2 regions of the Salipaludibacillus sp. HK11 genome follow, and region 1 is predicted to be linked to the other one. Evidence: riboswitches for the same ligand, from Rfam matches in the RefSeq annotation. Region 1 holds a riboswitch; the other holds the start of a gene.
The links. A riboswitch is a leader RNA that binds a small molecule or an ion and turns the genes downstream of it on or off. The one in region 1 is predicted to bind cyclic di-GMP.
Positions count from the first base shown of each region.

Region 2: linked by a shared signal. The riboswitch ahead of sda (sporulation histidine kinase inhibitor Sda) and the one ahead of ACM26V_RS05015 (anti-repressor SinI family protein) in region 1 are both predicted to bind cyclic di-GMP.

Region 1 covers NZ_CP181045.1:956,467-961,318, forward strand. Annotated here, with positions in the region: gene ACM26V_RS05000 (GNAT family N-acetyltransferase) at 96-626, opposite strand; gene ACM26V_RS05005 (helix-turn-helix domain-containing protein) at 774-1,001, opposite strand; gene ACM26V_RS05010 (DUF2975 domain-containing protein) at 1,013-1,489, opposite strand; cyclic di-GMP riboswitch class I at 2,298-2,383, shown strand; gene ACM26V_RS05015 (anti-repressor SinI family protein) at 2,399-2,530, shown strand; gene ACM26V_RS05020 (MarR family winged helix-turn-helix transcriptional regulator) at 3,054-3,539, shown strand; gene ACM26V_RS05025 (MFS transporter) at 3,532-4,719, shown strand.
Region 2 covers NZ_CP181045.1:1,117,330-1,122,181, reverse strand. Annotated here, with positions in the region: gene pfkA (6-phosphofructokinase) at 1-84, opposite strand, end outside; gene ACM26V_RS05695 (hypothetical protein) at 289-333, opposite strand; gene ACM26V_RS05690 (S1 family peptidase) at 440-1,120, opposite strand; gene ACM26V_RS05685 (DUF4190 domain-containing protein) at 1,492-1,791, shown strand; gene rlmN (23S rRNA (adenine(2503)-C(2))-methyltransferase RlmN) at 1,842-2,924, opposite strand; gene sda (sporulation histidine kinase inhibitor Sda) at 3,213-3,368, opposite strand; cyclic di-GMP riboswitch class II at 3,376-3,459, opposite strand; gene ACM26V_RS05670 (aldo/keto reductase) at 4,056-4,852, opposite strand, start outside.

The DNA.
Region 1 (4,852 bases):
ACAGCGAAAGGTGAAAGTGATCGAAGTTTCGTTTTATTGTATATAGCTTCAAAAAGTAGGGATGCCTCTATTTCAGTGAAATAGAGGCAGTTCAATTAATCAGTGTTTAGTTTGGAATACATGTTAAGATCAATAAATTTCCCATGGATTTTTTCAGCCTGTCTTAGTGTCCCTTCAAATGTGAAATTTAGTTTTCTTAGGACCTTTATTGAATTTATATTCCCAGGCTCTATTTTCGCTTCGATTCTATTCATCTCTATTGTTTCAAATCCATAGTTAAGGAGACTAGAGATAGCTTCTGGTGCATAGCCTTTCCCCCATGATTGTTTGGCAATATCGTATCCAATTTCTGCTTTAGCATTTTCAAAATCGAAATAATTAAAGCCACAAGATCCGATAATTTCATTAGATGTTAATTCAATGATTGAAAAACGTATCGCTTTATTTTCTTTAGAGAGTGCATTAATGTAATGAATCATTTCAGTTGCCTGACCTTCATTACTAAAATTAGATATGTTCATGAACTTCGTAATATCAGGATCAGACCATATTTTGAATAAACTAGCAGAATCAGCGGGTACCATTTTTCTTAAATACAATCTTTCTGTAAATAAACTTGTAATCAATAATTCTCCCTCCATTATAGTTTTATATTGGGATAAAATATTGATATCTGCGCATGATTCATTCCCTTCAATTTCCAGATTTAGGTTAATTGTATCGCATCCAGAAAAATGAGTAAATAACTAAAGGGAAGATTCTCTCATTTCTACCTAGTTTTTAAGACCCTCATCTTCGTCGCTTCTGAATTCTAGGATGTCTCCAGGTTGACAATCCAGAGACTTACAAATAGCTTCTAACGTTGATAGTCGAATCGCTTTTGCCTTTCCATTTTTCAAAATAGAAAGGTTTGCCATTGTTATGCCAACACTTTCAGATAGTTTCGTTACACTCATTTTTCTTTTCGCTAACATGACATCAATATTGATGATAATAGCCATTATTTTTCACCTCATACTGTTAAATCATTTTCTGATTTAATAGTTATCGCATTCTCTAACAATCGCTGGAGAACCGCCGTAAAGACTGCAATCACAACAGAAGCAAAAGTAATTGTCATTCCTATAATTGCTATTCCAGGGTGGAGAGCATTTTGTAAAAGAAGAAATAAACTACCTAAGACATATAAGATACTAATTACAATCGCGCAGTATTTTATATTCATTAAGCCCTTTACAGACAATTCCGAAAATGTAGCGTTATTTTTTATGCAGTCCAAAAGTTTTAAAGCCTGATACAAAGCAAAGAAAAACGGGATGGAGGTTACATATAAACCAATTAAGACGGGATATTGCAAATAAGCAAACTCTGGTGCTGCTTCAGTCGAAACACTTGCGATCCAAGGCAACCAAAATATACACAAGGAAAGTATCGTGATTCCAATTAAAATAACTGCAATTTTCAAAAACAATGTAGATCCAGGTTTCATTAAAATCACCTCACTTATTTATTTAATTTAAATTATACATTAAATTTATCGTTTCACAATAAAAAAACATCCTTTATCAGTAAAAATGTTTTCGTAGCACTCGGAAGATTACTTCTTCGGTAGAGATATTCACCTGTAGAACAAGGATCGAGTGTCACTATGAAAAGCGGCAATTTTGTACTTCATTGTGAGAAGAATCTTCGCATGAATGTCTCAGTTAGTCTGTCTGTGAATTCTATTTCAATTTTACTAGTTAAGAAATATCTAAGATTTTTTATCAAGTTCTTATTTTTTGAATTTTATGTTAAATTAAATATTGTGTGATATAATTTAAGGGAATTAGCGAAGAGGCTAGCTATTTGGCTCTACCTAATGAATATTAGTTAGTTGAAGGTGAAAATGTGATTAAATATAAATGTGAGAAAACATCTTCTTTATTTTTAAAAAAATGCATATACTGAAGGAGGTTTAATTCCTACTTTTTCTGTGATTTTTTCATTGTCACTTTCTTGTATCCTTTTTCTGCGTAAATCATTTTTTATGAACGTATTGACTGTTTCATTTTAGACTTAGTATTTTAGAAGTTGATAAGGTTGATAGTAGTTGCTGCTTTTAAACAATAAGCTCAGCATTGTTGATCTGTAGCTGAATAGTATTTAATGAAATAATTATGTCATTAGCTCAAAATAATAAGAATATGTCGGTCTAAAAGGGTCAATTAACTGTGAACCTTTGTTTTTTGATTCGATAAGTTGTTGTTTATTATGAGCCAAAGAGATGCTTATTTCAATGATAATAGAACCAAAAATAAAGATAAAGGCAAACTAATCGAAAGTTTAGGACGCAAAGCCACAGGTCTAAGGTTGAATGACTATGATTGCTGTGGTTGCCTCAATAACAGGGGGATAAATGATGCTAAGCTCTATTAATGATTCAGTTGAAAAACTAGATAATGAGTGGGTTGAACTGATCCAAAAGGCATATGATATGGGAATTCCTATAGAGAAAATTCGGGAATTCTTATCAAAAAAGGCGGTATAGCTAGTTTTGTTTTATTATTGTTGTAAGCGTTATAAATGACTGAAAATTTAAAATAATTAAGTTGATATTTTTCATTATAATGAAACACTCTCTAGGTGATATTTATTTTGAAATTGATGGAGAGATATAGTATTCTAATGTCTGGTCCACCAGTCTGTTAATATTTAGCGGATTGGGGATCAGGCATTTTATTTAGACGAAAGGTCTAACGATGCTATCTTGCTGGTAAAAATTCTTATCAAGTATATATATGAAATGAGACTTTCTCAAAATTATCATTGGAGATAGTCTTTTTTATTTTCGGGTTACTAGGAAACTTTTCCGGAAAGCAAACTTGATTTGCAAAGATAATGTAGAAGATTAGGCATCTTGTGCTGTATGAAAGAAAGAGCGAAAAAGATACAACAGAAGAAGCGCCGTATTATGCATGATAAATGAATACCGACTTAACATAAAAGCAAAATACTTGCATAAACAAGTATTTTGCCTGTACGATAGTAAAAGTGATTAAGGAGATGGTCCAGTGTCTGAATATAGGTTAGAAGATTCGCTAGGTTTTCTTGTTGCTAATGCTGGTCGATCTCTATCAACTAGTGTGCAACGAGTATTTTCCGAACATGGGTTCAATGTAACTACCGAACATTGGACGATATTAGTTCAGTTATGGAATCAAGATGGGCTTAGCCAACTTGAACTTGCAGAACGAACAGGCAAAGATCAAGCGAGTGTGTCCCGACTTATTCAAAATATGTTAAATCGAGAACTTATTTATAGAAGGAAAGATCCTGTTGATGCGCGTTGTAAAAGAATTTACTTAACGGAGATAGGAAAAGAACAACAAGAGAAACTAATGGAGCTTGTTACTATAACATTAATTAAGGCGACAGAAGGAATTGCGGAAGAAGATGTTGCTACAACAAAGCGTGTTCTTAAAAAAATTGCATCCAAAAATGTAACAACGAGTTGGATTTATGAAGAAACAGGTAGAAAGTTGGGGTTAGATGAATAAAATTCTATTAAAAATGGCGATTCTTTCTGTTTCGCTATTAACTGTAATGGCGGGAGCCGCAATATCTCCTGCACTTGGTGACATTGCCCTTGCTTTTCCGGATGTAAGTGAAACATCAATAAAATTAATATTAACGATACCTTCTGTGATGATAATTCCTTTCATATTTGTTTCTAGTCATTTAACAAGACGCTTTTCAAAGAAACATATTCTCTTTGTCGGAATGTTATTTTACTTAATTGGTGGATTAGGAGGGGGCTTGGTATCAAGTATAGAACTTCTGCTACTCTGTCGCGCATTATTAGGAGTAGGTGTTGGATTGCTGATGCCAATATCGACGGCACTTGTCGCTGATTTTTTTGATGGAGAAGAGAGAACTGCAACTATGGGGCAAGTAAGTGCTGCTAATAATCTAGGTGGCGTTGTACTGTTTCTAATGTCAGGTTTTTTAGCTGCGGTGAGTTGGAGGATGGCATTCAGCGTTTATAGTCTAGTTATTGTTGCAGCAATTGTTGTGTTATTATATTTACCGACTACGAGGCCTGAGAAGAAAGTGCCAGGTATGACGGTCGCACCATTACCCAAAAAACTATACGCTTATGGAGCTGCGATGTTCTTTATCGTTCTAGCATTTTATTCGGTTCCTACGAACATGGCTTTATATATCCAAGAAGAAGGAATTGGCAACTCACAAAGTTCAGGAGCTGTTATATCGATAGCAACAGCAGCAGGATTTTTTGCTGGATTACTATTAGGTAGAGTTAAACGATTATTTCAAACTTATTTTATCGCATTCCAATTATTACTAATGGGTACCGGTTTTTTCATCGTTGCTATTTCAAATCATTTATTCTTCATTGGTCTAGGTGTTGGTTTTATGGGGTTTGGATTTGGCTCGATTTTACCTACTGTATTTGACCAAGTATCACGTCAAGTACCGAAATCACAAACCGTTCAAGCGATGGCGATTGTTACAAGTATGCTGTTTTTTGGACAATTTTCTTCGCCAATTGTTCTCGATGGGATAGGTGTTTTATTTGGCAATGAGTCGATTCGGTTTATGTATATGTTTCTGTCAGGGAGCATGATTTTTGTAGCGATAGTTTTTCTAGCGATAGCGATTAAGGTAATGCTTCTGAAAAAAAAGGGGCAAATGCTGACAAATAAGAATGTTTCCTGAATTTTAAAATACATGGTACATTTATTTCTTTCCGTGCTTGACCGTGTGCGACAATCATATGGTCGAGCACTTTTTTTATTAATGTTGGAAATCGTTCATATTTTATCAGGCATTAAAATAAACGTACGTTTTA
Region 2 (4,852 bases), 160 kb from region 1:
AATAGCGGAACGCACAACAGCACGTATTGCGGCATTCATACCTGGAGAATCTCCTCCACTTGTTAATACGCCAATTTTTTTCATTTTAAAGTCCCCCAAATATATTTGATGTCTGACATCCAACATATATTCTATGTTACACAGTATTTTAAAAAAAATCTAGCTTTTTTATAGAACGCTTTCAGCTTTTTATCTATTCATCGAAGAAAATCATTAAAATTATTAAATAAAACAAAAAAAAGCAGTCACATGATTAACTACTTTTTTTCGTTTAAATTGTGATCCAAGTTACTTCATATATGAAATCCCGACGATGATTAACAAAACAAACATGACAACAATAAGAATAAAAGACATTGAATCACCCGCCTTTATCATAATAACTTACAGTATATGTTATGTTAGTTCACCGAGTTTCGATTGGATTTCTTGTATTTTGCTAGTCTGTATAGTCCATGAATTCAACTAAATCTTCGAGAGGAATAGCAAGTCCTACTTTTGTCCTTGAACCCTCATGTTCCACTCTTGTTGTAGCATAAACGACTCCAACGACATATCCTTGATCATTAATAACGGGACTTCCACTACTACCTTGATAGATAGGTGCATCGAGCATAATAACAGGCTGGGCTCTGCTTTGGAATGTAGTTGTGCCAATTAGATTACCTTCGTTTGCAATATAATTAAAGAAAAGTGGATTACCAATAACATAAACTGGTGAACCTACTTCCCAATTTTCTTCAAACTCTAATACTGGTGGAGAATAATCGCCGGGGTCAATCTTAAGAATTGCAATATCCGACTCTTCATTTTTTTCTACGACATTCGTAAGAAAACTTTCACCATCTTCAAATGTCACTACAGGTTGTGGGTCATTACTTACAACATGTTCATTCGTCATAATATGTCCATCTTCTGAAATGTAAAAGCCAGTTCCTTTGCTATTACCTGCTCTCACAACCACAATGGATTCTTTGTAGAGTTGAACGTCTTCATTATTAGACAATTCCTGCGATGTAGCAATGAAGTCTATAGCAGGGAGGTTAAAGAGCTTTGGCCATATCGCAAATACGTTGCTTAGTAACGCAACAATCAGTAACGAAGCTATGAAAATTTTCATTCCTTTTCTTTTTATCTTTGGTTGTGATACTCTCTCTTCGGATTCTCCCTCTGGATTAAAAAATTCTTCTTTTGTGTAATATCTTTCACCATCAAAAAATAAATCTTCTTCTTTTTCTACTAAAGTTTTCTTTTCGGGTTTATCATTTCTATTATTATATTCATGCTGATCATCTGTAATCGTTTTCCCCTCCCATTCAACACACCGGCCGCCATTCTTCTCAAATATCTTATCATATAATGAGCGAGATGACAGTGTCGTGAAATAATATAAAATATTAAATCTTTCAGCTTCTATTTTAATAACAATTGTTACCTAATAAGTTTCCATGTAAAATAGAACGATATAATATAAAGAAATGAGGAGTTTTAATGGAAAATCAAAACCAAGATAACTTTCAGGAAAAGAATGCCTCTCAATACAACTACAATGTTAAAGCAATTATTTCCGGTGTTACTGGAGCTCTTTCAGTAATATTCTTTTTTTTAATACTACCAGTAGGTATGTTTCTCGGTTTTTTTAGCGTTTTATTTGGTATTATCGCATTATTTGAAATAAAAACAACAAAACAACACGGGAAACTAATCGCTGTACTGGGCTTTATTGGAGGCGCAATCACAGTAGCTCTGCCATTTCTCGTAATCTTTTTTGCAATTATTACAGGTTATTAAGTATTAGAAATAAGACCTCGCAAGAACTGCGAGGTCTTAAGTGAACGGATTTAAACGTTAGATTTCGCTTTTGCTTTATCCTTTTGCATTTGTTTACTCCTTAACTGACCACAGGCAGCATCGATGTCAGACCCTTGTTCATGACGCACGCCACATTGAACACCATTTTTCATGAGAATATCAAAAAATGTCAGAATGGATCCTTTTTTACTTTGCTTGTACTGAATATACTCATCCACAGGGTTATATGGGATAAGATTAATATAAGTCAGCTTCTTTTTGTCCTTGACTAATTCTACCAGCTCTCTAGCATGCTCTGGATTATCATTAACACCATCAAGCAGAATATATTCAAAAGTGATTCTTCGGTTTGTGTTTTCTAGGTAATAATCAACAGCTTCCATTAATTTTTCGATGGGCTGTGCTTTATTTACCTTCATTATGCGGGTACGGAGTTCATTGTTTGGAGCGTGAAGTGAAACGGCCAAGTTAACTTGAAGCTTCTCATCAGCAAATTGATATATTTTCTTAATAATACCACTCGTTGAAACGGTAATATGTCTCGCTCCTATCGCTAATCCTCTATCACTGTTAATAACTCGGAAGAAGTTCATCATGTGTGTATAATTATCAAACGGCTCTCCAATACCCATGACAACAATATGACTAACTCGTTCGTCTTTGTCCGTTTCATCCATGCTATGCTGTACATTCATTACCTGCTGGACAATTTCTCCACTCGTTAAATCACGATCCTTAGAAAGTAATCCACTTGCACAAAAACTACAGCCAATATTACAACCTACTTGTGTCGTTACACAAACGGAATTTCCATAGGCAAATCTCATTAATACCGTTTCAATTAAATTTCCATCACTTAACTTAAATAGAAACTTTTCCGTTCCATCACTTGATACTTGTTTAGAGTGTAATTCCAATGTTTTCATTTCAAAATGATCTTCTAACAGTTTAATACAGTCTTTTTTTAAATTTGTCATTTCAGCGAAAGTTTTCACCCTTTTAACATATAGCCAGTCCCATACTTGAGTCGCTCGGAAAGGTTTATGCCCACGCTCTTCAAACCATGTTTTTAATTGGTCAAACGTTAACCCGTAAATTGATTCTGTCTTCATTCTTGTACCCTCATTTCAAATCTTGATCAATAAAATGTATTATTAGTGTCATTTACATCGATATCTTCATGCCATCAGACATTATCTCAAGTTTTGCTGAAAAACTCAAGTTTACTGATTTTTTCCCTTATTTTTGTTATTTGATTAAAAAATATCAACTGCTTCTTTACTCCTAATTAAGCTTTACTTACTTGAAAAATTAACAACATCAAATCTTATGTTTTTATTTTTCTGATGCAAAAAAGGCAATTCACTATTAACAGTGAGATCGCCTCTTTTGTAAAAGAATCAAGAAAAAGAATATCTTTCTTTACTAATGCCCCTCTTATCCAATTCTGCTTCTAATATTTTAATGAAGTCTAAATCGAGCTCAAGTTCCTTAGCACTGTGATAAATTTCTATCAGCTGATTATCCTGCAAAGTATTAATCGTAGAAGACATCATACAACCCCCCTGCTAAGGTCGGTTGCACTACCTGCTCCAAACTATTCAAGTGCCCAAGTACAAATAGTTTTTCATAGCTCCCTTATTTATTTTGTGTTAGATTGAAACCTATTGAACATAAATTCGCTATTTAATAGAACATTATCTTTAATTATCATTATAACATATTTATACCTAATTAACAGAATGCATGTTCTCTTTTGGTGAAAACAGTGCGAAAGTTTGGTTATTAAGAACCTCACTAAATAAATTTACGATGATTATTATTAATTCCATTACTTAAATCCCATAAACAGTTATGATTAATTAAAATTTCTTTCCAGAATGATTTAAGTAAGCTATTATCTTCATTAATAAATTATTATTATTGCCTTTGCAGACCCCAGAGTTTTTCCAGTAATTAAAACTTTCTTAATTCACTAATCCCCCCTCCATGAACCTCCTTTAACACTTATTCGCCACAAAAATTTTAATTCCTTTACAATTATACAAATAAATTACAAAATACCTATATTTTTTTATCAAAATTCAAAAGTGTTATTTAAAATGTAAAATAAAACTGGCCAATAACCTTAAATATCATTAATAAAAATAAATGGAAAGGGAATTTACCCATTCCATTCATCGAAAACAAAACACAAAACATTTAATCAAAAAACAAATGATTACAGATTATTTATACAAGATTTATGGCAATTTATTCCCTGCAGCCAAATATAGTTCGTACCACTCTTGTCTAGTTAATTTGACGTCTACAGCTTTAGATATATCTTGAATGCGGGTTGGATTCATTGAACCTATTACCGGTTGAATAGTAGCAGGATGTCGCAAAATCCATGCAATTGCAATAGCTGAATCAGTCACACCTTTTTCAGCAGCAATTTCCTGAAGTTTTTTATTTACTTCAGGAAAATCTTTATTCCCGACAAAGGCACCTTCAATCATACCGTGCTGAAATGGTGACCAAGCTTGGATCGTCATGTCATTTAACCTACTATATTCAAGAATATTACTGTCATGAACGATAGATGAATCGTTTTTCATATTAACATTGAATCCGGCATCGATCATCGGTGTATGTAGAAGGCTGAATTGAAGCTGATTAATGATCAAATCTTCTTTTATGTATTTTTTTAACAGTTCAACTTGCATTGGATTTTGGTTACTAACACCAAAGTGGCGAACTTTTCCTGATTGTTTCAATTTCGTAAATGCTTCAGCAATTTCTTCAGGCTCCATGAGTGAGTCTGGACGATGCAATAATAAAATGTCAATGTAATCTGTGTTTAATCGATTCAAACTACCTTCAACAGAAGTCAAAATGTGTTCTTTTGAGAAATCGAACGAACCTTTTCTTATTCCACATTTTGACTGGATAACCATTTTATCTCGAACTCCTGACTTCAAATCAACCGCGCCAGCAAAAACTCTTTCCGATTCTCCTCCTCCATAAATATCAGCGTGATCAAATAAATCAATTCCAG